Regions from separate parts of the Bacillus sp. FG16 genome, predicted to be linked through region 3. Evidence: riboswitches for the same ligand, from Rfam matches in the RefSeq annotation. Region 3 holds a riboswitch; each other region holds the start of a gene.
The links. A riboswitch is a leader RNA that binds a small molecule or an ion and turns the genes downstream of it on or off. The one in region 3 is predicted to bind thiamine pyrophosphate.
Positions count from the first base shown of each region.

Region 1: another riboswitch for thiamine pyrophosphate. It lies ahead of tenA (thiaminase II); the one in region 3 lies ahead of ACODS7_RS15705 (energy-coupled thiamine transporter ThiT).
Region 2: another riboswitch for thiamine pyrophosphate. It lies ahead of thiM (hydroxyethylthiazole kinase); the one in region 3 lies ahead of ACODS7_RS15705 (energy-coupled thiamine transporter ThiT).
Region 4: another riboswitch for thiamine pyrophosphate. It lies ahead of thiC (phosphomethylpyrimidine synthase ThiC); the one in region 3 lies ahead of ACODS7_RS15705 (energy-coupled thiamine transporter ThiT).

Region 1 is NZ_JBMDKC010000076.1:1,466-9,718, reverse strand. Features, by position in the region: gene thiG (thiazole synthase) at 1-161, opposite strand, end outside; gene thiS (sulfur carrier protein ThiS) at 164-367, opposite strand; gene thiO (glycine oxidase ThiO) at 384-1,493, opposite strand; gene tenI (thiazole tautomerase TenI) at 1,486-2,106, opposite strand; gene ACODS7_RS22925 (ABC transporter substrate-binding protein) at 2,117-3,118, opposite strand; gene ACODS7_RS22920 (ABC transporter permease) at 3,115-3,867, opposite strand; gene ACODS7_RS22915 (ABC transporter ATP-binding protein) at 3,867-4,616, opposite strand; gene tenA (thiaminase II) at 4,585-5,280, opposite strand; TPP riboswitch at 5,366-5,469, opposite strand; TPP riboswitch at 5,530-5,641, opposite strand; gene ACODS7_RS22905 (SH3 domain-containing protein) at 5,911-7,065, shown strand; gene ACODS7_RS22900 (hypothetical protein) at 7,071-7,403, shown strand; gene ACODS7_RS22895 (DUF3965 domain-containing protein) at 7,644-8,253, opposite strand, start outside.
Region 2 is NZ_JBMDKC010000047.1:22,885-31,137, forward strand. Features, by position in the region: gene ACODS7_RS17755 (YhgE/Pip domain-containing protein) at 1-2,746, shown strand, start outside; gene topB (DNA topoisomerase III) at 2,786-4,975, opposite strand; TPP riboswitch at 5,281-5,393, shown strand; gene thiM (hydroxyethylthiazole kinase) at 5,466-6,275, shown strand; gene thiE (thiamine phosphate synthase) at 6,290-6,949, shown strand; gene ACODS7_RS17775 (anaerobic C4-dicarboxylate transporter family protein) at 7,065-8,253, opposite strand, start outside.
Region 3 is NZ_JBMDKC010000039.1:7,691-15,943, reverse strand. Features, by position in the region: gene ACODS7_RS15725 (lipoprotein BA_5634 family protein) at 70-648, shown strand; gene ACODS7_RS15720 (FeoB-associated Cys-rich membrane protein) at 692-862, opposite strand; gene feoB (ferrous iron transport protein B) at 879-2,867, opposite strand; gene ACODS7_RS15710 (FeoA family protein) at 2,864-3,091, opposite strand; TPP riboswitch at 3,286-3,387, shown strand; gene ACODS7_RS15705 (energy-coupled thiamine transporter ThiT) at 3,474-4,145, shown strand; gene ACODS7_RS15700 (sensor histidine kinase) at 4,353-6,206, opposite strand; gene ACODS7_RS15695 (response regulator transcription factor) at 6,203-6,892, opposite strand; gene ACODS7_RS15690 (class D sortase) at 6,932-7,552, opposite strand; gene ACODS7_RS15685 (LPXTG cell wall anchor domain-containing protein) at 7,642-8,133, opposite strand.
Region 4 is NZ_JBMDKC010000018.1:37,923-46,175, reverse strand. Features, by position in the region: gene ACODS7_RS09340 (IS110 family transposase) at 1-196, opposite strand, end outside; gene ACODS7_RS09335 (hypothetical protein) at 608-910, shown strand; gene ACODS7_RS09330 (transposase) at 1,391-1,660, opposite strand; partial or broken gene ACODS7_RS09325 (L-lactate permease) at 1,706-1,777, shown strand; TPP riboswitch at 1,849-1,964, shown strand; gene thiC (phosphomethylpyrimidine synthase ThiC) at 2,077-3,837, shown strand; gene ACODS7_RS09315 (arsenic transporter) at 4,092-5,450, opposite strand; gene ACODS7_RS09310 (cytochrome d ubiquinol oxidase subunit II) at 5,821-6,846, opposite strand; gene cydA (cytochrome ubiquinol oxidase subunit I) at 6,839-8,194, opposite strand.

The DNA.
Region 1 (8,253 bases), on a different contig from region 3:
TTAGGTTGCTTTGCATCAAAGATATCCATACGACGTACCGCAAACGTTAAAATTTCAGCTTCAGAAACGTCAATTGCCTTTTGCTGTACGTCAAAATCAGGGAATTTACCTGTTCCTAATAAAAGTCTAGAATGAAATGAAAATGGTCCAATGTTTAACATAATCAACCGCCTCCTACGAAAGTTACAATCTCAATTTGGTCTCCATCAAAAACAGATGTATCTGTATGATCATCTTTTTGTAAAATATCTTTATTACGCTCTACTACAACAATTCTGTTATCTAGTTCTAAATGTGTAAGTAGCTCAGCTACTGTTTTTACACTCGCTGGCACTTCAAGTTGGTTACCATTAATTTTTAACTTCAAACTTCCATCCCCCTTTCTAAACTCTTCTAGAAAGCAATGAATCTAGCAAATGATTTTCTTGCTTTCCTTCTATTAAATCAGCCATATACTGACCAGAAACAGGACTTAATAAAATACCGTTTCGATAATGCCCAGTACAAGCATATAAACCTTTTATTTCTTCATGCTCTCCCATATAAGGAGCTTCATGATTCGATTGTGGTCTTAATCCTGCCCATGTACTTTCCCATTCCGCTTCTTTTAAAGCTGGCAATATTGTATAAGCACGCTCCAATATAGAAGTTATACTTTCTGGCTGCACAGTTTTATTGAACGTATGGGGCTTCATTGTTGCCCCAATTACGTAACGCCCACCGCGCTTTGGAGCAATGTAAAATCTTTCTTGAAAAATAGGTGCTTTTAAAAGTTGTTTTCTACTCTTTACCGCAACCACTTCTCCTTTAACTGGATATGTACCCCAATCGCGGTGAAAATAACTGAGTAACTTCGTGCTCCATGAACCTCCTGCAATAACGACTTTCTCACATGTGACAATACCTTCGCTCGTAAAAATTCCGGTCACTTTATTATTTTCAATACGAATATCAAACACTTCTGTCTGTTCATATATATCAGCACCTGACATTGCCGCAGAATGTGCGAATGCTTTCGTAAGCTCTGGTGCAATAACATGACCGTCTTTCGGATAATATACTGCTCCTATAATGGATTCGGATAGATACGGCTCTTTTTCCCGCACATGATCTCCCATTAGAAAGTAGGAATTTTCACCTGTTTTTTGCTGCCAATCCATAATGTGAAGAATTCTTTCCTTCTCATCTTCATTTTGAGCAATACGATAAATTCCTTTTTCTTCATATCCAATATCAATACCCGTCTTTTCACGTAAAACTGCTGCAAGTTGTGGAAATATAGCTCGGCTTTCTCTAGCAAGTTCAAATAGCGGATCATACGCATCCCATTCTGCTTGAACACCAAGTAAACCAGCAGCTGCTTTCGAAGCTTCCGATGCAATTCTTTGCTTCTCTACAATCGCTACTTTATGTCCTCTTTCTGCTAGAAAATGTGCAACTGAACTACCAATTACACCACCACCAATAATCGCTACATCATACTTCTCACACATGTTTTTCCGCCCACTTTCTTATTGATTCCTTATAAGATTTAGCTTTGCTATACGGGTTACTACTACTTACTATTCCAGACATAACTGCTATACCGCTTACACCGTTAGTAAGGACATCCACTGTGTTTTCTGGAGTAATTCCTCCAATTGCTGTAATCGGTATAGATAAACACCTTGCAATGTCTGAAATTTCTTCAAGCCCTCTCGCTGGCACACCTTTTTTACAATCTGTCGGAAATACATGACCATAAACGAGTGAATCCGCTCCATTTTTAAATGCTACTATCGCTTCATCTAGCGAATGCACAGAATAACCGACATGCAAATACGAAAACTTTTCTTTCACTGACTTTACATCTGTGCTTCGATACCCTAGTTGAACACGAGGAATATTTAATAAAATTGCAATATCAATTCGATCATTTATGACAATTTTAGAAGCCGGAAAGCCTTCCATTAAAAGACTTTCCACACCTTCATATAACTCCTTCGTACTCTTCTCACGCTCACGAATATGCAAATAATCAATCTCACTCTCAATTTGCATCGCTACATTCACTAACTCTTCGAATGGCATATGGCCATTTGAGATTACGTGGAGCTCATTTTTCATATTCATTCGCCTACTTTAAAATATTTTCGAATAGTTCATCGGCTGGGACAGTTTCTTTCGTCATTCCTTTGTCCTTCAGCCATTTATTTTGTTTCTCCCAAGATTCTTTTGAATCTGATAAAAATGGCTCATCTTTCGTTTCCATCTTCTCTAATAAAATTTTCATACTTTCCTTTTCAACTTCTGGCACAAGTGGGAAGTTTTCTTTTTCTTGATGATTTAATAAAATATTCAATGCTTCATCTGGGTTTTTCTTCATGAAATCATAGCCTTTTTTCGTACCACGTAAGAAAGCTTGCAACGCTTCTTTATCTTTTTTCAACGTTTTATCACCTGTTACAAACACAAGCTCATGATAGTTCGGTACTCCGTAATCAGCTGGATTAAAGTAAGCTGGTTCATGGCCTTCATGACGCATAACCGGTACTTCATGATTAATGTATGCCCCTGTTACCGCATCCACTTTTTTCGTAATTAAGGCTGGTACTAAATCAAATCCAACATCAACTACTTTCACTGTATCAGGATTACCACCAGCTTCTTTTACCATCGTTTTTAAATACATCTCACTTAAAGGTGTTCCAGAATATCCTACTGTTTTTCCTTCTAAATCTTTCGGTGATTGAATGCCCGCTGATTTCAGCGATACGACATGATTTAATGGCGAACGTACGACAGCCCCAATTGATTTCACTGGAATTTGCTCATTTGCTCTTGCCATAACAACATCTGGCTGATAATACAAGCCAACTGTCACCTTCCCTGCTGCTGCCAATGTTAATGGATCAGTCGGATTAGAAGGGAATTTAATATTTACCTTTACACCTTCTTCTTTAAAGTATCCTTTTTCAATTGCTGCATAAATAAAGCTATGTACCGCATTTGGATACCAATCTAACATGACTGTTATTTCTTTCTCTTTTTTACTTTTGTCTGATGCTGAATTACTCGAACATCCTGCAATCATTGCAATTAATAATGTAAACACAAAGATGCGCTTTAAAAATTTCATGAATGCTTCCTCCAACTAATGAATTTCTTTTCTAATATGGAAATAAGTACGACGAAGAAAATAGCTAATAATGATAACAATACAATGGGTGCAAATACGCCAGCTCCATCTAACTGCGTCATCATTCTCTTACTGAAATATCCAAGTCCAGCTTGTGCACCGAGCCATTCTCCAATTGCTGCTCCGATAACACTAAGCGGAACTGCAATTTTTAAAGCTGAGAAAAAATAAGGAAGAGCAGACGGCAACTTTAGTTTAAGAAAAATATCTCTTTTCGTTGCTCCATATGTAACTAAGAGCTCCTCCCATTCTTTTTTCGTACTACGCAGTCCATCATATGTATTGACCGCAATCGGGAAAAACGTAATTAAAACTGTGACAACAACCTTACTCCAGATTGTGTATCCAAACCATAAAACAAATAACGGAGCAAGCGCAGTAATCGGAATCGTTTGTGAAGCAACTAATAATGGATAAAATGCTCTTTCCATCCATGTACTCGCATTCATTAACATCGCTAGCCCTACACCTAATACGATAGAAATCACAACACCTATTAAAACGACGTATAACGTTGCAGGTAAATGAACCGTAAATAATATGTCTTTTAGTTTCCATATCTTCATTACAATCGCAGACGGTGACGGTAAAATATACATCTCATCTACAATTCTTGCTCCTATTTCCCACACAGCAAGTAAAATACTAGAAAGTGTAATAGCAGGAACTAATTCTTTCAATCGGTTCATCACACAAGTACCTGCCTTTGTAACATACTAAGAAGCTCATCTTTCAGCGCTAACACTTCCGGTTTATATAAATCTTTTCGTGTTCTGTTATGATCAAGCGGTACAATCCGCTCAGTCAAAGTCGTTATCGGCTGCTGTTCCACTACTAAAACTCGGTTCGAAAGAAATAACGCTTCTTCAACATCATGAGTAATGAATAAAATTGTTTTTTCCCACTCTTGCCATTGTTCAAACAACCATTCTTGTAAAGAGGCCTTCGTTAAAGCATCTAACGCGCTAAACGGTTCATCTAATAACAATATCTCCCCGCCCGTTAATAAAGTTCGGATAAAAGATACGCGTTGCCTCATACCACCAGATAAATCTTTCGGATGTTTTGTCTCATATCCTTGTAAACCAAATTTATATAACAGTTCCTTTGCCTTTACTTGTGCTTCTTTCTTCTGTACACCTTGGCACTCTAGCGGCAAGGCGGCATTCTCAATAATTGTTCTCCACGGCAAAAGCATATCTTTTTGCGGCATATACCCTACAGGATGGTGCTTTGTTTCTGTCAGTTCTATCTGTCCAGTACTTACCTTCTCTAGGCCTGTAATAAGGCGAAATAAAGTACTTTTCCCACATCCACTCGGTCCGATAATACTGACAAACTCTTTCTCATGTATAGAAGCATTTAATTCATGGATGATTGGTTTCTCATCGTAATGAAAAGAAACATTATGAAACTGTAGTATGTTCTTGCTCCTCAAATCCCCACATCTCCTTACGATAGGACATATCCCAGAATAAATATTCAAATCGACTGGAATATAAGAAAATCTCCTCTAATCTATCTAGTTCTTTCTCAGACTTTCCAACTGCCATTTCATTTAATAAATCTATTAACCAAATACAAAGATTACCGTATTCTTCCGAACTATATCCTTGAATCCACTCACCAAAAAACTCATGATCTCTTGCTCCAGGAATATCATTTAAACGCTTTCCAATTTCCCAGTAGCTCCACATACAAGGAAGAAGCGCTGCTATTAATTCCGCAAGTGTGCCATTTTGAGATACAGACATCATGTAATTTGTATAAGCTAAATTTTTAGCAGATGGTTTCGCAGACTCTATCTCCTCTATAGAAATTCCAAGTCTTTTTGCATATTGTTTATGGATTGTCATTTCGCCATTTAATATTCCATCAATTTGTTCAGCGAACTTTCCCATTACTTGTGGATTCGTTGCTTTTACAACACCAATCGCATATAACTTTGCATAATCTAGCAGATATAAATAATCTTGAATAATATAATACTGGAATTTATCTTTTTCTAACGTGCCATCTCCCATACCCACTACAAACGGATGATTATGACTCATCTCCCAAACTGGTTGCACAGTTTCTAATAATCTATCGCAAAATTTCATTTCTCTATCCCCTTTCAATATATGTATCTAAATAAAAAACCACTTCTATATATAAGAAGTGGTTACAGCAAATAAAATTATACATTTATTCGATGTTCCACTTCCCTTCGCTAGTATTACCTAGATCAGGTGTTATAAGGGTTAAGGATTATTCCTCTCTCAGCAAATCAAGCACCCCTAGTGGTTTCAATATGAAATTTTCAAATAAAAAAGCCCCGTTTCTATACGCAAAGAAACGGGGACTCATTGTTAGTGTCCGAATTGCTTCCCTACGCTAGCATAATCTAGATCAGGTAATAAAAAGGATCAAAGGCTTACGGCCTACTCTCAGCTGGCAACACCAGCTCTCCTAGCAAACTATAAAATTATCACTGTCAGTATAACACCCTAATAAGACATCATCAACTGTTTTAATTTTCTTAATTATCAACAAAATATTGAAGTTATAAAATACATACATTCTATTTTAGAAAATAAAACCCCAATTAATTGTATAAAAAGGAATCATTATCCTCAAAAAATTTATTTTTATATTGATTTCATATTACATTTATGTGAATACACCCACTATATTATATCTTTATACTATAATAAAATTACAACTATACAACTAGAGGAGGTCTCTATTCCATGAATATGAAAGCTACTGCTTTAACAGCAACTACTGTAGCGATTGCTTCTTTACTTCCTTCTATGGGTGAAACAAATGTACAAAAAGCAAACGCTGAACAATTATCTAATATTAAAACTGGGTATGTCAAAGTCGATCAAGTAGCATTACATACAAAAGATAACGTAAAAAGCACATCAATTGATACAATTCGCTTTAATACAAAAGTGAACATCCTTGAAACAACTAATGGTTGGTATAAAGTATCTGTTCATAATAAAGTAGGTTATGTACAAAAAGATGCTATTTTACTAAAAAACAAACTTCAATCTAATGATCAATACATCGTCAATGCTAATGCATTAAACGTTCGCTCTGAACCTAATTTAGAATCTTCCATTTTAGATGTATTACCAAATGGCAAGTTCATTACCGTTCAAGAAGATCAAGGCGAATGGTATAAAATATCACACAATGGCCAAACAGGTTACGTACAAAAAGCATTCGTTTCTAATGGTTCACAGCCCTTAGTAAAAGGAATCACCGTTCAAAATAATACAAAATATACTGTTGCAACACCTAATCTGAATGTACGTAGCAACACTAGTACAAGTAGCGCTCTACTCGGTTCATTACAAAACGGTACACAAGTACAAGTAGTAGAAACTGTAGGAACTTGGTATAAAATTCGTTTTGGCACAGGATACGGATATGTAGCAAAACACTATGTAGTACAAAATCAACCACAAGCTAAAACAGAGCAACCTTCATCTATTCCAGCTGCTTTCAAATTCCCTGCTCAAGGAAGAATTAGCTCAACCTTTGATATACGCTGGGAACAAATGCATTATGGTATAGATATTGCCGCTCCAGGGAACGTCTCTATCCAAGCTGCTGCTGCAGGTAAAGTTGTGAAATCTTATTATTCAGCTAGCTATGGAAATGTTGTGTTCATTGCGCATCAAATCAATGGGAAATTATATACAACTGTTTATGCCCATATGAAGGATCGCACTGTACAAACTGGTGATCAAGTACAAACTGGACAATTAGTAGGTCATATGGGAAACACAGGTCATTCATACGGGCAACATCTTCATTTTGAATTACATAATGGAGAATGGAATTTTGAAAAAACAAATGCAGTAAATCCACTGCCATATTTAGTTAGGTAAATTGTATGCCACGCAATATACCTCTTATAATTGAATACGTAGCCTTTTTAGGTTTAATCTGTTGTTTAATCATTTACAATACAAACATTGTATTTTTATCTATTATTATTGCTTTTGTTGCATTAGAAATTATGATGGAATCATTTCAAGTACAACTAAAACAAAAAATTGCCCATATTTATAATGCTATTTTTCTTTTGAGTGCTCTCATAACAAATATAATTAGTAATGGCTTTTATTTATCTACTGTATTTCCAATATTCTTTATGGCTGTTTTGTTATTTGTAGCTAGATATATTAATGTCCCTTATAACCAAAAACAAAAACAAGAAGCTTAGAAAGAGGAGACACTGTGTACCAATCTTTCAAAGATACTCCAATAAAATACATATTGAATTTGTATGAAAAAGCTAATACTTTTTTTGGTATACAAGGAAGTTACACCGCACAACTTCTCCTATATGGAATGTTGTTTCTTGTCTTAATCACTTTCTCCTTGTTTTACTAACAAAAAAGGATCTCACATAAACCGGAGATCCTTTTTAATTTATATTAATTTTTCATATCGAAAATATTGTTTATCCACAAGCATATTTTTCATAAATAAAGCTCAAATTATATTTTTTCTCTAAGCTCATTCGTTGTTCATCATCGCACCAATAGAAAAGAATATCATGAATCGTTGCGTAACGCTTATTTTTAAGAAATAGCCTAAAGAATGATGGTAAACAATCATGTAATTGTATAAATATATAATTGCGTAGTGTTTCTTCTTTATATTCAATGCCCTTACAAATATACAGTAACTCTTCACAATAATATGCATGCTGTGGAACTTGTATCATTTCGAAAAATGGCACATAAGATAGTAGCTTTCCAATAAAATGACCATATCGATCCATTACTCCTATCGTCATATGCTCCATCATTTCTTTCATCACATATAAATAATCATCTACATGAGTTGTCTTTAACGGGTCTAAGCGATCGGAAATTTGAGATAATACAGCTCTTTGACATGCTAAAACTGCCTGACTAGGCCCATAATATGATAGGAAATCTGTACACTTGCGATATTTCCGTAATAAATCATGTGTATATAAATCATATACAAAAGTATTACAATACATTGCTAAACTCATCATATCACTATTTAATTGCTCTTTTGATAATGATTTTGCTCTCTTG
Region 2 (8,253 bases), on a different contig from region 3:
CATTAAAGCTTCTTGGGATCCGTATGGAAATACAAAAGAGGTTCCCATTGCAGTTTCTAACCAAGATGCAGGTTCTAATTTAAGAGGGAAAGATATTAATATCGGGAAAGAGATTGTAGACTCCCTTAAGAAAAACAAAAATCTTGGCTGGAAATTTGTAGATGAAAAACAAGCAATTTACGGAGTTGAGCGTGGGGATTATTATGCAAGTATTACGATTCCAAAAGACTTCTCTGAAAAAATTGCAACTGTTCTGGATGAAAATCCTAAAAAACCAGAACTGGATTACTATGTGAATGAAAAAGTAAACGCGATTGCACCGAAGATTACAGCAAAAGGTGCATCAGGTATTACAGAAGAAATTAGTAAAAACTTTGTAAAAACAGCAAACGGTGAGATTTTTAAAATTTTCAATGACCTTGGAATCGATTTAGAAACAAACTTACCAAGTATCGAAAAAGTAAAAGATCTTGTATTTAAGTTAGAAGCGCAGTTCCCAGAAATGAATACACTTATGGATAAGGCGTTAGATGATGCGACTCGAGCAGAAGATGTTGTGAAAGTAGCGCAAAAAGAGTTGCCGGTTGTAGAAAGTGTAATAAATGATGGGCAGGAAGCATTGGCGAATTTAGATAAGTTCTTTGCAAGACAAGATCAAACATTAAAAAATGCTCCAGGGACGATAAGAAATGATTTAGTGGCAGCAAAAGGCGTTATGGATAGTGCAGATGCATTTACTGACTTTTTAATGAATCCAGGTGTAGAACTAAATATTCCTGACTTGTCTGGAATGAATGGATTACCTGAATTCCCAGCGAGACCAGATCTTTCTAAGTTGAATAGTGATGGTTATAAGAGTATAGCGCAAAATATTAATCAAACAGTAAATAATGTTTTAAGTTCATCACGTGCAGGAACAGCTTATGGGAAAAGTGTTTTAAATGGATTGCAAAATGGTCAGTTTGATCCAGAACAAGCAAAGAAAGATTTAAATGCGGTATCAGAACGATTACAAACTGGTACAGATGGTATTTCATATCTTATTAATTTCTTTACTGAACTTCAAAAATCGGCGACTACTGATTTTGGTCAAAGCTTTTTCCAAGGGCGAGTGAATCACTTAACTAATGTTAAAAAAGGTATGGAAAATGCAAATAACGGTATTAAAGATATTGTAAATGTTATTGGCAAAGGACAAGAAGTAAAGAAAGATGTAACAGATGTAGCGAATCAAAAATTAGATGCAGCAAATGGATTAATTGATCAAGCTGAAAAAGATTATAATGAAACGTTTGTAGCAGATTATAAAAAAGCAGTTAGCACAGTCGATCAAGCCAAAGTTGATGCAAATGCAGTATATGATAATGCAAAAGCAGATTACGATAAAGTAAAAAATGGTATTGAGGGTGCAAAAGCAGATTTACAGAAAGCAAAAGAAGATGTACAAAATAGAGGTATTAACGGTTTAGATTCAACGAAAGTAGCTTTAAATAGCTTAAATGGTCAATTCCAATCTGGAATCGGTTTAATTGATGATATGATTCCAGTTCTAGAAAGTACAAATAAGGTTTTAGCGGATGTAAATAGTGATAAAAACCTTAATAATGGAATCGCAAAATTAAACAAAGCGAAAAGCAGCTTACAAAAAGGTGTAGAGGCAACGAATAAGGGAATTACACTTCTTAACAATGGCCAGAAACCTACAAAAGATGTAATTGAAAGTATTAACAATGCTGCGAAGGGCGGATCAGCTCAATTAACAGATGTATTATCGACGTATGATTCAGAAATTGTACCTAATTTCAATACAGCAATTGCTCGTACAAAAGAGATGTCGAAAAATACAACTCAAATTTTAAATGATGCAGACAAAAAGCTTCCAGATGTTAAAAAATTACTAGAAGATTCATCAAAAGGCTTAGTAGACGGTAGAAAGAAATTAGTAGACATTAAAGCTGAAATGCCGGAGACTGAGAAAAAGATTAAAGGCTTAGCAAATAAAATTCGTGATTTTGAATCTGAAGAAGATATAAAAGACATCATACGCTTATTGAAAAACGATGTTGAAAAGCAAAGTGATTACTTTGCGAATCCAGTAAATTTAAAAGAGAATAAATTATTTGCGATGCCGAACTACGGTTCAGCGATGTCACCATTCTATACAGTGCTTGCACTATGGGTAGGCGCATTATTAATGGTTTCATTATTAACGGTAGAAGTGCATGAAGAGGGCGCGAATTATAAGAGCCATGAAATTTACTTCGGACGTTTATTAACATTCTTAACGATAGGTCTTTCACAAGCGTTTATCGTATCGATGGGAGATATATTCTTACTCGGTACGTACGTAGTCGATAAGTTCTGGTTTGTATTATTTAGTTTATTTATTGGTGGAGTCTTCGTTTGTATCGTATACTCACTCGTTTCTATTTTCGGAAACGTTGGGAAATCGATGGCGATCATTTTACTTGTATTGCAAGTAGCAGGGTCGGGCGGAACATTCCCAATTCAAATGACACCGAAATTCTTCCAAGCAATTTATCCGTTCTTACCGTTCACATACGCAATTAGTGCAATTCGTGAAACGGTTGGCGGAATGCTTTGGGATATCGTAATAAGAGACTTACTTGTGTTAAGTGTTTTCGTAGTAGTTATGATCGTTGCTGCGTTATTACTGAAAACACCAATTAACAAATCAAGTGAAAAATTTGTTGAGAATGCAAAAGGAAGTAAAATTATTCATTAAGAAAAAGGTTCCTACCGAGAGCGGTAGGAACCTTTTTGTTTAATCGAACTTTAATTTTTTTAATGCGTCTGCGAACGGGTTGTTTAATGGTTCTTCTTCTTTTTTCTGTTGTTTCATATATTTTTGAACGTCACGTTTATCAGCTTTGTTTCCAGATTCTTTTTTACGTCGCTCTTGGAATGTTGATAATTTCTCGCGATAGCCACATTTACATGCAAAGATTTGACCTGCACCTTCACCACGTAATTCTAATTTCTTCTTACATTGCGGACAGCGAGCGTTTGTTGTACGAGATACATTTTTACGATGACCACATTCACGATCTTGGCATACGAGCATTTTTCCCTTTTTGCCGTTTACTTCTAGCATTGGTTTGCCGCAGTCTGGACAAGACTTCGTTGAAATGTTGTCATGTTTATATTTTTTATCACTCGATTTAATTTCAGAAACAATTTCTTTCGTATAGTTCTTCATTTCCGAAATGAATACTTCTTTCTTGAGTTTTCCTTTTGCAATTGCCTCAAGTTTTTGTTCCCACTCACCAGTTAGTGTAGGTGATTTTAATTCTTCTGGTACTAAATCAAGTAATTGACGACCTTTTGATGTAATGTGAATATCTTTACCACGTTTTTCAATTAAGAAAGAGTTGAAAAGTTTGTCGATAATATCTGCACGTGTCGCTACAGTACCTAATCCACCAGTTGACTTTAACGTATCAGCAAGTTGTTTATTTTGAGTATCCATATATTTTGTAGGATTCTCCATTGCTGAAAGTAAAGTTGCTTCATTAAAGCGTGCAGGTGCTTTCGTTTGACCTGATGTTTGCATAATTAACTTTACAGTTAATGTATCGCCCTTTTCAATGCGAGGTAGAAGCTGCTCCTTTACGTCATCAGTTACATCATCGTCTTCAAATCGATTTTCGTATACTTCCTTCCAACCAGCATGTAAAATTGTTTTTCCGCGTGCAATGAACGTTTCACTACCAACTTTAGTACGTAATGTTAGTTGCTCGTATTCGAATGCTGGGAATAAAACAGCTAAGAAACGTTTTACAACTAAATCATAAATTTTGCGTTCTTTATCTGTGAATGCTGAGAAGTTAACGTATCCTTCTGTTGGAATAATCGCATGATGATCGCTTACTTTACTATCATCAACAAATGATTTGTTAGGTTTGATAGGCTTTTGTAATACTTTATGTGCGAAGGGACGGTATTCTCCAACACCACATGCTTTTAGACGTTCTGGAAGTGTTCCAACGATATCAGATGAAATGTAGCGTGAATCTGTACGAGGGTACGTTAGCACTTTATGCTGTTCATACAATTTCTGCATAATATTTAATGTTTCTTTGGCAGAGTAACCGAACTTTTTATTTGCATCACGTTGCAATTCAGTTAAATCGTAAAGACCAGGAGAGAATGATTTCTTCTGTTTCTTATCAATTTCCACAACAGTAGCATTTTGTTTATCTAAACTTTTTACAATACCATCAATTTTTTCTTTATTAAAACTACGGCTATTGCCATTTGTATCTTGCCAAGTAAGTTTGAGTTTCTCCATTGTTTGAGCTTCGATGCCGTAGTAAGTTTGTGCTTTGAAGTTCTTTATTTCATCCTCACGACTAGCGATCATAGCAACAGTAGGAGTTTGCACACGGCCGCAATTTAACTGGGCATTAAAGCGAGTTGTTAAAGCGCGAGTTGCATTAAGACCGATATACCAGTCAGCTTCTGAACGTGCAACTGCTGAAGCGTATAAATTGTCATAGGCTTTACCTGGTTTTAAATTTGCAAAACCATCTTTAATTGCTTTATCGGTTACAGAAGAAATCCATAAACGTTTGATTGGTTTATTTAGCTTAACTTTATCGATAATCCAGCGTGCGACTAATTCCCCTTCACGTCCAGCGTCTGTTGCTACAATAATTTCATTTACATCTTTTCTAAGTAGCTGACTTTTTACAGCATTAAATTGTTTACCAGTTTGTTTAATAACCGTTAATTTCAAACGCTCCGGTAGCATCGGTAAATCTTCTAAATTCCACTGTTTATATTTCACATCATAGCTTTCTGGATCTGCTAATGTAACGAGATGACCTAAAGCCCAAGTTACAATATATTTACTACCCTCAAGATAGCCGTTTCCTTTTTTATCACACTTCAGTACACGAGCAATATCTCGTGCAACGGAAGGTTTTTCAGCGATTACAACGCTTTTTGACATATTAAAAACATCCTTTCAAATTTCCATAAGTTAAATATAGCATACATCTTCTTGAGATTCAGTTTCGCTCCATATTTGAGCTGTTTTTAATGGAATGAACAAAACCCCCACTGATTAAAGTTTCACTTTATCCCGCATTAACGGGCAGTAAGATCCCCACCTCAAAATTCAACGAAAGCAAATAAGTTAGGTGGGGGAACAACTGCCCGTAAAAGCCTTCACTTTATCAGTTGCTCCTATATTAAATAGAAAAGTAAAGAACTTGTTATTTTACTAGAATAAGAGTAGACTTTGAAGTAGATGAATAAGAAACACATGGGAGTTTGTGGATACAAACTGAGAGGATGACTACTAGTCCGTCATTGACCATTTGAACCTGTTGGATAATGCCAGCGTAGGGAGAGTGTAAAAGCACATGTTCAGGCACTTTGCGTACGCGCAAAGTGTCTTTTTGTGTATCTCCCATCATTATAGTTAGGAGATGAAAAGGATGAATATGAAAGAAATTAGTAAAGTAGTGGATTTGGTGAGAGAATCTAATCCGTTAGTTCATAATATTACAAATGTTGTTGTAACAAATTTTACTGCTAACGGTTTGTTGGCACTTGGGGCATCGCCTGTAATGGCGTATGCAAAAGAGGAAGTAGCAGAAATGGCTAGCATTGCTGGAGCGTTAGTATTAAATATGGGGACACTTCGTCCTGAGGAAGTAGAAGCGATGTTACTCGCTGGTAAATCAGCAAATGTGAACAATGTGCCAGTACTATTTGATCCAGTTGGTGCAGGAGCAACTTCGTATCGAACAGAAGTTGCGAGACATATTCCGGCTGAAATCGATTTAGCAATTATCCGCGGAAATGCGGCTGAAATAGCAAACGTTATTAATGAGAAATGGGAAATTAAAGGGGTAGACGCTGGTACTGGAAATGGAAATGTTGTAAGTATTGCAAGGCAGGCAGCAGATGAACTAAATACAGTTGCGGTCATTACTGGAAAAGAAGATGTTGTTACAGATGGAGAGCGAACTGTTCTTATTCGAAATGGTCATCCTATTTTAACAAAAGTTACGGGAACAGGGTGTTTACTAACTTCGGTAATAGGAGCATTTGTAGCAGTTGAAAAAGATTATGTAAAAGCAGCAGTAGCCGCATTAACGTTTTATGGTGTAGCTGCAGAACTGGCAGCTGCTAAAACAGTAGAAAAAGGGCCAGGTAGTTTCCAAATTGAATTTTTAAATCAATTAGCGAATACAACTTCAGCTGATATGGAGAAGTATGGGAAGATTGAGGAGTTAGAGTAAGGGGGATGAAACACATGATGCGCATTGAAACAAAGAAAATGTCTAACCTATTACAAGTGTATTTTATTATGGGAAGCAATAACTGCACGAAGGATCCTTTAACTGTATTGAAAGAAGCGTTAGATGGTGGAGTGACACTTTTTCAATTTCGTGAAAAGGGGGAAGGTTCTTTAATTGGAGAGGATAGAGTGCGTTTTGCAAAAGAATTGCAGACTCTTTGTAAGGAATATAGTGTTCCTTTCATTGTAAATGATGATGTAGAATTAGCCATTGAATTAGATGCAGATGGTGTTCATGTAGGACAAGATGATGAAGGAATTACATCTGTTCGTGAAAAAATGGGAGATAAAATTATCGGTGTATCTGCTCATACAATTGAAGAAGCACGCTTTGCAATCGAACATGGAGCAGATTATTTAGGCGTTGGACCTATTTTCCCAACGAGTACGAAAAAAGATACGAAAGCGGTTCAAGGAACGAAAGGATTAGCTTATTTTAGAGAACAAGGAATTACAGTGCCAATCGTTGGTATTGGCGGGATTACAATTGAAAATACAGCGGCAGTTATAGAGGCGGGTGCGGAAGGTGTTTCAGTTATTTCAGCAATTAGTTTAGCTGAATCTGCGTATGAAAGTACGAGAAAATTAGCTGAAGAAGTAAAGAGAAGTTTGTAGGGAAGGACGTGTAGTATTTTAAGTGCTACATGGAGAAATGGACTGCCCCAAATTTTAAACAAACGTTTGATTAAAAAAGCACAAACCTTTTTAAATAAAGGTTTGTGCTTTTTCTTTAAAACATAATAGAAATTAAAAGCATTCCAATGCCGATAGAAGTAAATGTTGCGATTAAACCTGGAATCATAAAGCTATGATTTAATACGTATTTACCGATACCTGTTGTACCAGTACGGTCAAAGTTAATGGCAGCAACGATTGTTCCATAGTTTGGAATGAAGAAATATCCGTTTACTGCAGGGAACATCGCAATCAGTAGTGCTGGTGGAATACCAAGGGATAGTCCAAGTGGCATTAAGGCACGTACTGTTGCTGCTTGGCTGTACAGTAAAATAGATAGAATGAATAGCGCGATGGCAAATAGCCAAGGTGCACTTGTTACTAAATGCTGAATGGATCCTTGAATCATATTTAAGTTTCCGTTAAAGAAAGTATCTCCCATCCAAGCGATACCGAAAATAGCAACAACTGCTGTTGCCCCTGCTTTAAAGACGTTACCAGACACAATGCTTTCTACATTTGGTTTACAGAAAATAATAATAAGAGCCGCGATAGTTAACATAACCATCTCAATTGTGTTCGGCATGGAAAGACGAGCTAACTTCCCATCAACTATCCATCCTGGACGAAGTGCTTCAAATGAACCAAGAAGTACAACAAGGAAGGTTCCAACTAGGAAAAGGATAACTGATAATTTGGCGCCTTTTACACCTACAAATTCTTTTTTCTCTTCAAGTTTAGGAATCATTCCTTCGTTTAATCGTTTTAAGTATTCAGGGTCTTCATTTAATTCTTTTCCCATCTTACTAGCAACGAATGCTGCTAACATACAAGCAATGAAAGTAGAAGGGATACTTACTTTTAAAATATCTAATAAGGTAATTTTATAGTCAGCGAACATTGCTAAAAGAGCAACTGTGGCAGCTGAAATCGGACTAGCTGTAATTGCTTGCTGAGAAGCGATTACGGCAATCGACATTGGGCGTTCCGGTCTAATCCCTGATTCACGAGAGACTTCTGCAATAACAGGAAGTACAGAATAGGCAACGTGACCAGTACCTGCACATAGTGTGAATAAATAAGTAACAATTGGAGCAAAAAAAGTAATACGCTTTGGATTTTTTCGCAATGCTTTTTCAGCTAGATGAACAAGATAGTCCATTCCACCAGCAGCTTGCAAAGCACCAGCAGCTGTAATTACTGCCAAAATCATGAGCATTACATCAATAGGAGGCGCGGTCGGT
Region 3 (8,253 bases):
GCTTCTTCACTTGTAAGCAATAATACAAAAATTGTATTTACTATAAAACATATAAAAGGAGAAATCATCATGAAAAAATTAGTAGGAATCGGATTAGCAGCAGCAATTTCATTCGGAGCATTATCAGGTTGTTCTTTATTAGGAGAGAAAGCGAACGGTTTTGTACTGTACGGCTCAGAAGAACAAGTTCAACAAATTACAGATAAAAACAAAAAAGAAGTGAAAGAAAAAGACTTCTATAAAATGAAAATGACAACATTAGATGGTAAAAAAGTTCTTGTAATGGATAAGAAAACTGGTGAAGAACTAATGAAAAAAGAGTTACTTAGCAAAGTTGATGAAAAAGACAACACGAAGCCACTTGATAAATTACCAGCTGTAACAACAGAACAAGGTGTATTATTTGCAAAAGAGAAAGTAGAAAATGCTACACTTGATGGAGCGAAATTAAAATATGAAGGCAACACAATTATCGGAAGTGGACGTGCATATACAGATATGTATGCGATTGTCGATGACGCAACTTACAGCAATGTAAAAGGTGATGAAAAATCTGTAGGTGTATTAAAATTTGATAAAGACCCGAGTAAAGAATTCCCTGGTTACAAAGGCGTAGAAGCTTCTCAACTTGTAAAAATTAAAAAGTAAAAAGTAAAACAAAAAAGCTTTGCGAAATTCGCAAAGCTTTTTTCTATTTATTATGAGCAATTTGCTCCATATCCGGGCTACAAGTTTGCGACTGACATGACTTATTTAAAGAACATGCCGCGCATTTTCCTTTTTTACTTCTCTTTACAAAATTAACTAACGTATATGCTGCATAACCAAAAATGATAGCTCCAATTATAATATTGACCATCATCACAATACATCTCCTTCTAGAATCCGAGTAGGGATCCAACTTGGTATATAATGAGCGTTAATACATAAGCAACTACGAGTGGATACACGACTGAGAAAATCGTCCATTTCGCTGATCCTGTTTCACGTTTAATAACAGCTACGGTCGCTAAACACGGAACATATAATAAAATAAAGAACATAAATGCATAAGCTGATAATGCTGTATAATGTGCTCCCATTACATTTCCAAGCACATCTTCTTTAACCGCATAAATAATTGCCATTGTAGAAACGACAACTTCTTTCGCTAAAAATCCTGTTAAAAGGGATGCCGCAGCTTGCCACGTTCCAAAGCCGAGCGGTGCAAATAATGGTGCGATAAATCCACCAATCATCGCTAAGTAGCTATCTCCCATATCAACGCCAAATCCTGATGGACCTGCATAATTTAATAACCAAATAACAACCGAACCACCAAAGATGAATGTACCAGCTTTACGAACAAATCCCTTTCCTTTCTCCCACGTGCTCAGCCATAACGTTTTCGCTTGTGGCACACGATAAGGCGGTAGTTCAATAACAAAAATAGATTTTTCCGCTTTTAAAATCGTAAGAGACATAATTTTTGTAACTAATAACGCAAGAACAATCCCTGCAACATATAAAGAAAATACAACAGTCGCCTGACTATGCGGGAAGAATACGCCCGCAAATAATGCATATACAGGTAATCGTGCTGAACAAGACATAAACGGTGTTACTAAAATTGTAAGTAAGCGCTCTTTCTCCTGTTCAATCGTTCTCGCTGCCATAATACCTGGAACGTTACATCCAAAACCGATAATCATCGGAATAAAAGCTTTTCCGTTTAAGCCGAAAAACTCCATAATTCTATCCATAACAACTGCAATTCGCGCCATATATCCTGAGTCTTCTAATAATGAAATGAAAAAGAATAGTGCAAAGATTTGTGGTACGAATACTAATACAGCACCAACACCGGCAATAATACCTTCTGTAACGAGTGCTTGAATAAAATCAGAAGCTCCAATACTTGTAAGTCCAGCCGTCACCCAATCCGTAAGCTGACCACCAAAAAACTCATCTAACATATCCGATAAAGGTGTACCAATCCACGTAAACGTAACCTGAAAAATAAAAAACATAACTGCTAAAAAGATTGGAAGTCCTAAAATTTTATGTGTAATTAATCTATCAATTTTTTCTGAAAAAGGAATTTTTCCTTCTTTCTCATGCTTCATAACATTTGTTTTTAACTTTTCAATATACGCTTCACGAGTTTTGTAAATGTGCTCTTCTAACGTACAATCAAGTTTTCCTTCTAAGCGAGATCGAATGGCTATGAGTTCCTTATAAATTGGTAATGCTTTCATTTCTTTTTCTACTACTTCGTTATTACTTAAAAATTGAAGAGCTAACCATCTCGGATGCTCGTAATTCACTGTCTCTAAAAGAGCAATTACTTCTCCAATTCCTTCATCCATTTGTACACCATATGAAATAAGGAATGGCTTTTTCTCTTTTTTGTCATTTTCTTTAAGAGTCGTAAGTAGTTCTTCACAACCTTTTCCACTTCTTGCAACGACAGGAACGACTGTTACACCTAATAGTTCTGATAATCGTTTTACATCAATGACAATTCCTCTTTGCTTCGCCACATCAACCATATTTAAACCAATTGAGACCGGCTTACCAAATTCAAGTAATTGCAACGTTAAATGCATATTTCTCTCAAATTGCGAAGAATCTACGATATTTAACATATGATTAAATTCTTCTGTTAATAGAAAGTTTGTTACAACACCTTCATCACGTGAAACTGGATTTAAATCATACACACCTGGTAAATCAATTAATGTTCCTTGTCTATCTTTTAATTTACCAACCTTTTTTTCTACTGTTACACCGCTCCAGTTTCCTACGTATTCATAAGAACCAGTAAGTGCATTAAATAATGATGTCTTCCCTGTATTCGGATTCCCTAGCAAAGCTACCTTATTCACGCTAATTCCACCTTTATCATTTTCGCGTCACAATGACGAATACTAATTAACTGTCCACGACACTCCAATGTACAAGGACCTTTGAACATCGCTTTCTGTTTCAAGCGAAGTTCGCTTCCTTCCGCAAGACCGAAAGCAGCTAGTCTACGCTTTAATAGCTGATCTAAAGACTGAATACTTTTTACTAACACTTTCTCTCCAATTTTAATATCTACTAAGCTCATAACCTTCCCCCTCAGAAGAGAATGATAATTATTTTCAAAAAAATTATACCACACCCAATTTCTCTTGTACTATACCCTTTTGCTTCATATTTATTAACATTTCGCTACAATTCTATTTCAATTATTGTCATACAGCATTTGTTTGCCATTCTCATCCATTTCGCTTACAATAAACAATAGCAAATAAAGAATCTCGTTATCACTGGGGGAGCCATGCCGCTGAGAGGGAACACTTCGTTCCGACCCTTCGAACCTGTTAGTTAATGCTAACGCAGGGATTGTGCAAACGTCCGAAATACATACCTCATTTTTATTTACGTATTTCGTATCCTCCTATGATATCTATTCTTTTTTGTACAACTTGGATTTAGGGGGAGACAACATGCGTAACACCAATTTACAAGCGATGATCGAATCTGCTATTCTTGCAGCCTTCGCCTTGGTCATCGATATTTTACCACTTTCAATCAAAATATCAGCAACAGGCGGTTCCATTTCATTTGCTATGATTCCTATTTTTATTATCGCATACCGCTGGGGCTTCAAAATGGCTTTCTTAGGAGGCTTAATTTGGGGATTATTACAAATTGTCGTAGGCGATGCCATTATCGTCACACCAATTCAAGTACTAATTGAATACTTCGTTGCTTTCGCATTCATTGGATTTGCTGGGTTATTCTATCGTCCAATTCAAAAAGCACTTTTAACTTCCAATAATAATAGCGAAGAGCAATCAAATTTAGGTAGCCGTAAAGACAAACCTTCATCAAAACAAAACCAAGGAAAGAAAGTAATTGGATACATTATCGTCGCTACTTTTATCGGTAGTCTAGCTCGTTACTTCTGTCACTTTATCGCTGGTATCATTTTCTGGGGACAATATGCACCAAAAGGCCAGTCGGCTTTCCTATATTCTTTAATATTTAACGGTAGTACAATGATTGGTTCCTATATTCTATGTACCGTTTTACTTATATTTTTATTTATCACTTCACCACGCTTATTCAAAAGCATCAGTGCTTATCAAATGAATACACAAAAAAAGGGCGCTTAATGAGCGCTCTTTTTTCATATCGTAATATTAATTAAAAATACAATAAATGCGCAAAAGAAAATAAATACCATTATACTTAGCCAATTGCTATGCACGGTTCATCGACTCCTTACATAACCTCATATTCTAAACAAATTATACTGATTAAAAATAAAGATTAGGTAAAGATAATATGAAAATAATTTAAAAAAACGTAGATCATATTTTCTACGCTTTTTTCGGTAAATAGAAATAAAATAACACACCATCTTCTGTATTTCCTGCCCCATATTCAGCATCATGTAGTTCTAAAATATTCTTTGAAATGGCAAGCCCAAGCCCCGTCCCACCTTGTGAACGCTGACGAGCTGTATCCACTCGATAAAAACGATCCCAAATTTTATCTAATTGTTCTTCTTCAATGTGAGTACCTTTATTTTCAATGCACACTTTTATACGATCCTTCTCATCTATTGTAGAAATAATAATATCTTCTTTATTTGGTGTATAACGTATGGCATTCGTAATGAAATTCACGATGACTTGTTCAATCCGGCCTTGATTTGCAATCACTTCAAATGAACATATATTTTTATGAATACGAAGCTCTTTTTTCTCTATTTCCACAGATAGATGTTCACATATGTCTTCAATTACTGTATCAATATAAAACGAAGCCTTTTTCATTTTATATGTACCAGATTCAAATTTAGCTAACTCAAGCATATCCAAAATTAACGTATCCATTTTGTCTACTTCTCTCTCCATCGCCTGAAAATAATAATCCTTTTTATGCTCAGCTACCCCGTCTTTTAAAATAGAAATACAGCTTTTCATAATACTTAGCGGTGTTTTTAATTCATGTGAAACACCAGAAATGAATTCTTTTCGCGTCTTTTCTAACTTTCTTTCCTTTTCAATATCTTCTTCTAACTGCCCAATATGCGAATGGAGTTTATTTGATAGCACATTAATATTTTTCGATAAATCTCCAATTTCATCTTTTGAAGTAATCGGTATTTTTTCTGTAAAATCTAATTGTGCTATTTTCTTCGTCGTATCATTTATTTTTAATAACGGTTTTGCAATTTGTTTTGAATAATAAAACGAAGCTAAAAAAATAAGAACGACTACAAATGCAATGATATAGATGTAATAATCTTGCACCATTTGTACAGCTTCATCTACGGGCTGTAAAGAAGCCATCGCATAAATATATGTTACTGATCCATCTTTTTCTTTTATTGGTTTCATTAATAATTTATATTTTATATCATTCTTTTCATGGTCCATTGTCTTTGTTGAATACTCTATTTGATTACTCTCTTTTAGTAATACATCCGTTTGAAATTCTTTTATACTATCCAAAAATAAAGAGTTTTTATAAATTGGATTTACGGGGCCTTTTACATCTGGAAACTGTACTTTCGTAACACGCCCTCCTATGTAAACATCTGGTTCTTGGGCAGCTTGCTCCTGAACGGCTGGCCTCTTCTCCTTAACAACTTGTTCCCCGGTTGCTTTCTTTTTCTCCTCATATAATTTTCTCATTTTCTCATTAAATGCTTTTTCTAGCGGTTTATTAGATCCGCTTAAATTCTGTTTAGATAAAGAAAAAGAGAATGGAATAAAACTATCTTCTTTTCTCACTCCAGAAAAATAAATTTCTTGCCCTAAAAAATGCTCTGATAATTTATTATCAATCTCCTCTATATTGACGAGATTACCTAAGGGAATTTTGAATATTTGTTGTCCAAAGCTCTTTTGTTGCCTACGATCTATCGTTACTTCAAAATAAAAATCATCTGCATGTTTTAAATTCCCGTTCTTATCTAATGTCGTAATCCACGTATTATTTTCTCTTAAAAAGTCTTGCTCTAGTTTCTGAATTTCTTCTGCATTTCCTGCATGATTTAAATAGTTCTTCCCAAAGGAATTTAAATTCACTTTAATATCTTCCACTTTTCGATTCGCATAATATTGTTTAAAAAATATCGTTTGTCCAATAAATATCGTCGCTAAAATCAACATGCACAATGCTGTTGTAAGAGTAAATAATTTTAGTACAATTCCTTTCCTCATACATTGCCCTCAAATTTATAACCTGTGCGTACTACAGTTGTAATGTACTTTGCTTTCTCTCCTAATTTATTTCTTAAATTACGAATATGACTATTAACCGTTCGATCATCACCAGCAAATTCATATCCCCAAATTCTTGAAATGAGTTGTTCTCTCGTTAAAACGATTCCTTGATTTTTCATGAAATACGCTAATATTTCAAATTCTGTATGCGTTAAATTAATATCAGTTCGATTTACCGTAACAGTGCGCGACGGAAAATGAACGTGAATATCGTGGATCGATAATGTATCATCTTCATTCTCTAAAAGTTGCTTTGTCACTTTTCTGCTTTCTAACAACCTTTTCGCTCTTGCTAATAAGATTGGCGGACTATACGGCTTCGTCACATAGTCATTTGCCCCAAGTTCAAAACCAAGTAACGTATCGTCTTCATCTACGCGCGCCGTTAGCATAATAATAGGTACCTCGGACGTCTTTCGAATCCTTCGGCAAACAGACCATCCATCGAGTTCTGGCAACATAATATCTAAAATAACTAAATCAACCTCTTCTTCTTCAAATACAACTAAAGCCTCTTTCCCGTCCCTCGCTTCAAACACTACATATTGCTCACTTAAAAAATAATCTTTTAATATTTCACGTAATATGTCTTCATCTTCAACAATTAAAATGTTTTTTGACATAACTGATATATCCCCCTCCCGTTTTCAGAAACTATAATTTCACTTTGAATAACTGCCAGTTAACGTCGCCTCGATAATATATCTATCTGGTGCATCCCCTATATAATCAAATGGGTAACAAGTTGTCAGTGTTAATATCGGTTCTTTTTTTTTTATAATAACAGTACGATCATCCGCATGAGTAATCCATGTCTTTTGAATTTCATATGTGTACGTTTTATTATCATACTCTAAAACAAGAGTATCCTTTTCTTTCAACTCTCCTAAATCTGTAAATACAGTATCTCGATGTCCACTCAGTACAGTATGTCCTCCTCCAGATGGGGTTGTCGTTAAATCACTAACAAACATACCAACTCCTTTTTTCAAAGTCGTATCATCCGCTCCCCAATATATAGAAAACTTCTTCTTTATTTTCGGTATGTTTAACATCGCTACCTTTTCACCTTCTTTATGTTCTGTTTGAGAAGAAGGTATTTGAGAAGTTACAGGTGTTTCATGAGAAAGTTGAGTATCTTGTATATTTTTAAGGCTCTTTATTTCTTCTTTCGTTAATTCTTGAGCAGAGCTTTTTCCTTTATACCATTCCACAGCGTAATAGGATCCCATGAATAGCCCAATAGCCATCAATATGATACCGATATAATTGAGTAACTTCATTCTTCATCCCTCCATGCCAAAAATGGTAGGAGTAACCTACCATTTTTAATATATGAAATTATCCCATTCTTTATAGGAAAATATTTTATTTACACTTTAACCTTATTGCGACGATTCAAACCAAATAATGTACCTATCGCTACAAGACATGCACTTAATCCCATCATTGCTACATTATTTGATGCTGTGTTTGGTAATTTTTCACCTTGTACAACTGGCTTTGCTTCTTCTTTTTTAGCTACTTCATTCTTTTGCTCAACTTTTATCGCTGCTTCTTTTTTTGCTATATCATTTTTTAACTGTTCTTGCGCTATTCTCTTTTTGTCTTCTTCACTCTTTTTCTCAGCTTTTATTGCTTCCTCTTTTTTAGCCATATCATTTTTTTCTTGTACTTGTGCCGCTTGTTTTTTCTCTATTTCATTTTTTTGCTGTTCCTTAATTGCTTCTTCTTTTTTAGCTTTATCTTGTTGTACTTGCGCTTCTTCTTCCTTTGTTACTGTTCCAGTATCCGCACTCGCTACTGAAGAATATCCTACTGTTAAAAGTGCCATTGCACAAATTGGTAATAGTCTCTTTTTCATCTTCATTCTCTCCTTATATTTTATTCACATCAACTCGCATCGGATGTATTACTAGAATAAGCAAGAGATATAAATATAAGATGCAGATGAAATATATTTCATTTAAAGATTTCATTGTAG
Region 4 (8,253 bases), on a different contig from region 3:
CGGAAGTAGATTCCATACCAATGACAATTTTTTTATAGTTGTACAACTGATGAAAATGGAGAACATCCTCCTTAATGGCGTTGGCACCATTCACATCGTTTGAAAGACAAATTTCTTTCAAAACAGTGTCATGACTGTCAAGAAAACATACATCAAGTTTTTCAGAGCTTACATCAATAGCTACGAATAATCTCAAAGAAAGGACCTCCTTTCTTTGAATAGTATTTGGAATGAGCTTGGATACTGTGGGATCTCCCTAGAGTCCAAAACATAGCCACAACCTCGCGTATGAGTATTCAATGATTGCCTTCATCTAAGCTGCCCTCCCCACTATGAGAGGTAAGTGAAGGAAAACGATACAGCTTGTGCGTATGCAGTGCATTTTGGTCTGGGTCACAGTCTTTTAACGTGGTCGAACTACAGGAGGAGTAAGCATATTCCCGAGGGGTCCATTTCCGTACTTCCATTATCTGGGGAAATCCCCCAGTATCCAAGACTAAATTTTACCCATACATCATTTTTTTGATGTAGCTCTTGAAGATAAAAACTATTTAATTTTCAAGGAACAGTTATTAACTTAAAACTTATTATACGAGGAGGGTGTATCATGAAAAAAATATGCTTTGTATTAATTGTCGATGCTGGTATAAATTATGGTTCAATATTTTCTCTACCATTTTTAAGGAATCAGGATGATTTGAAGGAATATTTTTCTAAGTATTATGATGTTTCAATTAATTATATTAGAGATAAAAACTCAGTTGACTATTTGGTAGTTCCCAAACCGTGTCCAGCTTTCGATAATGAAAATAATCTTCCAATAATTGAAGTACCAGCAATCTTATTTATGGAAAAGAATTTTGAAAAAATAAAGACTTATATAGACAATTATTTTTCTAATAACTCATAAAGAAAATAAAAGTACAGTAAAAAGAAGTCCGATAAAAAACGAGTGGTGTAGAATATTTCTATTAATCATTCGTTTTTTATTATATTTACATATATTTTTTAAAAGAGGATTATAGACGTTCTGAAAAAAATTAATTATAACAAGAACGGTGTTCGTGCTACTATCTACGGTTATTTTTTGTACTAAGTCCCCCTTTAACTAACAAGATAACAAAAAATTAACATATTAAGGAAATAATGTTACGATAAATGTAAGAGATTTCTCTTTGAGTTTTAGCTCTGAATAATAAAGATAGTTAAATCACTAAATGGAGGAGCAGGTCAATTTTGTTCCTTGTATAGTAAATTGTTACCTATCTCTATTGCAGGTTGTATGGCAGGTAACAGTAGCAGTTGTAGCGAAATGCAGCAGAGACAAAGGCTCTTTGTCAAACGGGACTGATGAATGTATTTAGCAAGTAAAAAATGGTTCTTTCCGGAGTTAGTTGAAAAGTCTCATTCTCTCCAAAAGTAGAATCTTTGTCCGCAATGTGGAGAATTTGTATCGACCATACATGATTCTTTTAATAAGCTTTAACTTGTTTATGCTCCCTTCGGCAAGACCATTATTATTCTCATAAGTTACCGCATTTCTGACAGCTTCAATATCCCGGGCTAATCCATTCGTAAAGCTCTTAAACTCTTGTATATTAGTATTCTTAATTTTTTTAATACAATGGTCGAGATTCTCAACACTCTTTGTGGTGAAGATGTTTTTAAACTCCCATGTTAAGTTATAAACTATTTTTACAATAGGGTGTTCTTCGTAATTATTGTTGGTATTATGACGTATGTGCAGGCATATTATTTAACGTGGATGATTCCATAAACAACAAAAGAAATAAACTTTGCATTTTTCAGATTATCGTGTATGATGGGAAAGTATTGAAAATTAAATCAGTGATAAACTAGGGGTGCCTAACGTATGCGTAGGCTGAGAGAGAAGCGCGTGAACTTCTTAACCCTTTGGACCTGATCTGGCTCGTACCAGCGTAGGGAAGTTAACGGCTTTACATAATGATGTCTTTATGAGCCAGGTCCTTATTTTTTTATGGACCTGGCTCTTTTTATTTTGGCATGCGCTGGCCATATCTCGTCCTTGTCACGAACAGGGGGGCAACAAAATTTATGAAACAATCTGTTTCAGCTGAGCAAATTGAATTGAAATCGAGTTTACCAGGGAGTAAAAAAGTATATGTGAATGGACCACGAGAAGGTATGAAAGTGCCGATGCGTGAGATTGAACAAAGCGAAACGAATGGCGTTCCAAATCCGCCAATCCGTGTGTATGATACGAGCGGTCCTTATACAGATCCTGCGTATAAGGTCGAGTTGGAAAAAGGTATTCCAACACCGCGCCACTCTTGGATTATGGGGCGTGGTGATGTAGAAGCATACGAAGGGCGCGAAGTGAAACCAGAGGATGACGGTGTGAAAGTGGCTTCGAAGCATACATCTGTTTTCCCGCAAATGGATCGCCAGCCGCTTAGAGCGAAGCAAGGTGCAAACGTTACGCAAATGCACTATGCACGTAATGGCATTATTACGTCTGAGATGGAATATGTTGCGATTCGTGAAGGTGTAGAGCCGGAGTTTGTTCGTAAGGAAATCGCGGAAGGCCGTGCCATTTTACCAGCGAATATTAACCATCCGGAAGCAGAGCCGATGATTATTGGGCGTAACTTCCACGTGAAGGTCAATGCAAATATCGGAAACTCTGCTGTATCTTCTTCTATTGCAGAAGAAGTAGAGAAGATGACGTGGGCAACGCGCTGGGGTGCGGATACGATTATGGATTTATCTACAGGTAAAAACATTCATACGACGCGTGAGTGGATTATTCGTAACGCGCCTGTACCAGTTGGGACTGTACCGATCTATCAAGCGCTGGAAAAAGTAAACGGAATTGCAGAAGATTTAACGTGGGAAGTATATCGTGATACGTTAATTGAGCAAGCTGAGCAAGGCGTGGATTACTTTACGATTCACGCTGGTGTATTGCTTCGTTACATTCCAATCACGGCAAAGCGTACGACAGGTATCGTTTCACGTGGTGGTTCGATTATGGCACAGTGGTGTTTATTCCACCATAAAGAAAACTTCCTATACACTCATTTTGAAGAGATTTGTGAAATTATGAAGCAGTATGATGTTTCGTTCTCTCTCGGAGATGGATTACGTCCAGGTTCGATTGCAGATGCAAATGACGAAGCACAGTTTTCTGAGCTTGAAACACTTGGTGAATTAACCAAAATTGCTTGGAAACATGATGTGCAAGTTATGATCGAAGGACCTGGACACGTACCGATGCACTTAATTAAAGAGAATATGGAGAAAGAACTTGATATTTGTCAGGGCGCGCCGTTTTACACACTTGGGCCACTAACGACAGATATTGCACCAGGTTATGACCATATTACATCGGCAATTGGAGCTGCGATGATCGGTTGGTTTGGAACGGCGATGCTTTGTTATGTAACGCCGAAAGAACATTTAGGTTTACCGAATAAAGATGATGTACGCACGGGTGTTATTACGTACAAAATTGCAGCGCATGCGGCTGATCTTGCAAAAGGGCATAAAACGGCTCATCAGCGTGATGATGCACTTTCAAAAGCACGTTTCGAATTTCGTTGGCGCGATCAATTTAATTTATCTTTAGATCCTGAACGTGCGATGGAATATCACGATGAAACATTGCCAGCAGAAGGTGCGAAAATGGCTCATTTCTGCTCCATGTGTGGACCGAAGTTTTGTAGTATGAGAATTTCACATGATATTCGTGAATATGCGAAAGAAAATGATTTAGAAACGACAGAAGCAATTGAAAAAGGGATGAAAGAGAAAGCGAAAGAATTTAAAGACACTGGTAGTCATTTATACCAATAACACGTTACACCTCTTTACTTGATTGATCACACTGTAGTACCTAACTTAAATATAGAAGAAGCCCGCTTTGCTAAGACGGTAGCAAAGCGGGCTTCTGTCGTTTATCCCGCTATTTGTGGGCAGTAAGACCCCCTCCTCAAAATTCAGCGGAAGCAAAGAAGTTAGGTCGGGGTCGGGCTGCCCGTAAAAGCCCGATTGGTTTAACTAATAATCAGTGGGGGATGAACAAAACCCGCACTGATTAAAGTTTCACTTTATAAGGCGAAGAAGAGGTGTACCCAGTAGTATAAGAGGAATAATGTGACGACTGTTGTGAGAGGAATAACGATAAGGGATACACTTAAATAGTCTTTCCATTTTACTTTAATTTTGTTTTGTTTCAGAATATACATCCAAATGAGTGAAGCGAGTGTACCAATTGGTAGTAATAGTGAACCGATGTCACTACCAATAATGTTTGCGAGGTAGATAGTTTTTAATGTGACTGGGTCTAGTCCCATTTCTGTTAATGTGATTGTACCAATCATAAGTGCAGGATGGTTATTGAAGACGTTAGAGAGGAGGGAGACGAGTCCACCCATTGCAAAGCTAGCATAGAGTAGATGTTGACTTACAACTGGTTCAAGCCAATTTACAAGCGCCGCTGTTAATCCTGCGTTGTGAAGCCCGTAAATAATGACGTACATAGAGAAAGCGAAAATTAAAATGTGCCACGGTGTCTTTTTCAAAATATCGACAGGGTTTGTTCGTAAGTAGTACCATCTCCAGATGAGAAGAACGAGTGAACCGAGTACAGCAACAATTTCGATTGGAATCGATAAGAAGGATGCAACGAATAAAAGGCAGCGCATAAGGAAGACGAAACCTAATACTTTTAACATGAATTTTGTACGCTTTTGTTTCGTATCAACAGAATTATTTCCTTTTAGTGGATGGAAGTTTTTCGTGAAGAAAATTTCTTCAATATCATATGAAGAAACAGGTAATTTTTTCGGAAGTTTTTTCTTTAAAACTGTATACATAAGCCATGACATAAATAATAAGCCTAATGTTGCAGGTACAAACATCATAGCAGTATGCATATAAAGAGTCATATGGACGATGTTTAATGCGATTAAATTTACGATATTACTTACACCAATTGGTGCACTAGATGCCGTAGCGATTAAAGCGCCACTTAATAAATAAGGAATTTGCTGATGAGGTTTTAATTGAAGATTTTTTAGAAGAAGAATTAAAATTGGAGTTGTAATTAAAATACTACCGTCGTTATTAAATAAAAGAGTCATAAGAAAACATAGTAATTGAATATGCCAGTATAAACGGTGACCAGAACCCTTTGCTAAATTTGCTAGTTTTGCTGCGGACCAATGGAAGAAGCCGAAGCTTTCTAATATAACGGCCATAACGATGGTCGCTAATATTGTTATGGAGGCACCGCCAATTTTACTTATAATGTCCATGACGTCTGGTTTTGACACAAGTCCAGTAATCAGGATAATGCCAGCACCGATTGCTGCTGGCCATGCCTCATTTAAACCACGAGGCCGCCAAAAGATAACAATCATCGTTAAGAAGAATACAATAATAGTAATCCATATTTCAATGCTCATATTTTGCCTACCTTTCTATTTCCCCTTGAACAGATGTAGCTTGTCTCAAGTTTATATTGGTAGTATATTCAGCAAAAAATAAGAAGAACTAGACGTATAACGAGATGAAGCGAATATGTGTTTTTCAAGCTAAAGGACAAGTGTCACTAGTAGTGAAATAACTATTGTGATAGGAGTCTATAAATTGATTGGGTGGTAAGGTAGTAAATGAGACTTATATCGGTGTAACTGAAAATATATCAGCGATTATTGAAATATATCGGCGCAACTGAAAATATATCAGCGATTATTAAAATATATCGATTTACCGACAAAACATGAAAAAGGAGTCTATCCCAAAATACCTTTTGGAACAGACTCTAAGGCTATATTATTTTTCCTTCAAAAAAGTACGATCCTTCAAGAATAAATTCCAGAAGAAAATAAATCCTGGTAATAAAATTGCAATCCCAATTGCGTATAGAATGAGAAGTGCATAGAACGTTTCTGTCGTTGTAAAGCTTGTAAATACAGTTACGTCAGGATAAATAATATACGGTAAATGCGCGACGCCGTAAGCGTAGCTTGCAAATGCATATTGAGCGACGACAGCTAAAACGGCAATGCGAGGGTATCCTAGTGTATTGTACTTTTTGTTTGTCCACCAAAGGGACGAGTATCCGATAACGAATAAAACAATAGAAACTGTAAACCACGGGAATTGCTTTATTAATCCTTGCATAAGCCAATGTGTTTCTGGATCCATTACAACGAGGGCAATGATCGCCGTAACGAGCGTTGCAGGACCAAGGATGATGGCATTTCTTCTATAAATTCTATACGTATCTTCTGAACTTTGTTCTCTCGCAAAATCAGCGAGAAAGAGAGAGGAGAGAAATAGTTCAGACGTTATTCCGAAGAGCATATAGCAATAGATAACTGGGCTAGAAAGAAGTTTTCCATACAGGAGTACTTCTTTCCCTTCAGACATTGTAATATAGGCTCCCTCTGTAACGGGTAAAACGGTAATTAATAGTGCTGGAATTAAGAGACCAGTAATACCTGAAATAACCCGAAGAAGGTACTGATATTTCGGCAAGGAGTAAGCAAACACCATAAATGTACTACGTACTGCAACGAGCACTAAAATTAACATAACTGGTACGAACATTACTGTCGCAAGGGTAAAGGCCGCTTTCGGAAAGAAGCCGAGAAATGCGACAACGACGAAAACAAGAAACGTATTTGTTACTTCCCAAGTAGGTGATAAGTACCGATTCGCAAGTTTGGCAGCGAGCGTTGGATGTTTTGCGTATACCATGCCCCAAAAACCAGCGCCAAAATCGATGGACCCTAATATACTGTATACGAAAATAAGGGCCCATAAGATGATGATTGCAATACTTTCCTCATGCATGAGAATCGCCTCCTTGGTGTTGTAAATCATTCTTTAATGGATGTCTTCTAAAGAATGTCCGTAGAACAAAGACTGTTAAAATAGCGAGTCCAATATATAAAATGATGAACAAAATAAATAAAGGACCGACGAAATCAGCGCGTGTAGATGCATCGACGGTACGCTGCATACCATAAATTGTCCATGGTTGACGACCGCTACAACTGAAAATCCATCCGAATTCAATACCGAGCATCATAATTGGTCCGCATGCGGCAGCCCCCCAAAGTAGCCACTTCGGTAGTTCTGTTCCCTTTTTTCGGTAAACGAAGTACCAATATAAGAGCGCAATTGCTGCAACTGCAAAGGTAAACGCAGCAGTGCCGACCATTAAGTTGAACAGTGTATGTGTATAAAATGGTGGCCATGTTTCTTGTGGGAATTCCTTTAAACCTTTTACGACAGTGTTAGGGTCTAGTCCCACTAATAAGCTAAGCATGTTTGGAATTTCAAGTGCATAGTTTAGTTCAAGTGTATTAGGATCCACAACTCCGCCAATGGATAGCGGTGCGTGTGATGTCGTTTCAAATAAAGCTTCAGCAGATGCAAGTTTTTCAGGTGAGTGTTTATGTAAGGCAATCGCTGATTCATGTCCTGAAAGCCACATCGTAGCGCCTGTAATAAATGTAACGACAAGCCCTAATAGTAGCCCTTTTTTATGATAAGCAATTTCACGTGTACTTAAATTTTTCTTCAATAATTTAAATCCAGCGATAGAAGCAATGACAGCCGCACCAGTTGCATAAGCCGTAATAACGACATGGAATGCACTTGTGCCAAAACTCGGATTAAAGAAAGCTTTCCACGGATCAACGTTAAAAACAGATCCATCTGGATTCATTGAAAAGCCTGCCGGTGTATTCATCCATGTATTTGCTGATGTAATGAGCACGGCGGATGCCGTGGCACCAAGCATGACGAAAAATAGCGAGATTAATCTCATAAATGGAGGAAGTTTATCAGCTGCATATACGTAAATCGACATGAATAAAGCCTCCAAAAAGAAGGCGAAAATCTCAATTTGGAAGGGAACAGAAATAACTTGCCCGACAATTTTGGCAAAACCAGGCCAAAGAAGTGAGATTTGTACACCAACAATTGTTCCAGTTGGAATTGCTACACCGAGAAGAATAGCAAACGCCTTTGTACATCTTTTCGCCATAATGGCATAGTCGGAGTCTTTCTTCCAGTGATAGAGTACTTCGCTTATAAAAATCATCAATGAAAGTCCGACACCAAGTGTTGCAAAGATAATGTGGAATGCTAATGAAGAACCAAAAAATGCTCTTGCTAATGTTACCGTATCCATATGTAAACTCCTCTTCTTTTTTGCCATTATTTTCTGATTGAATTGGAAGATTTATTCAA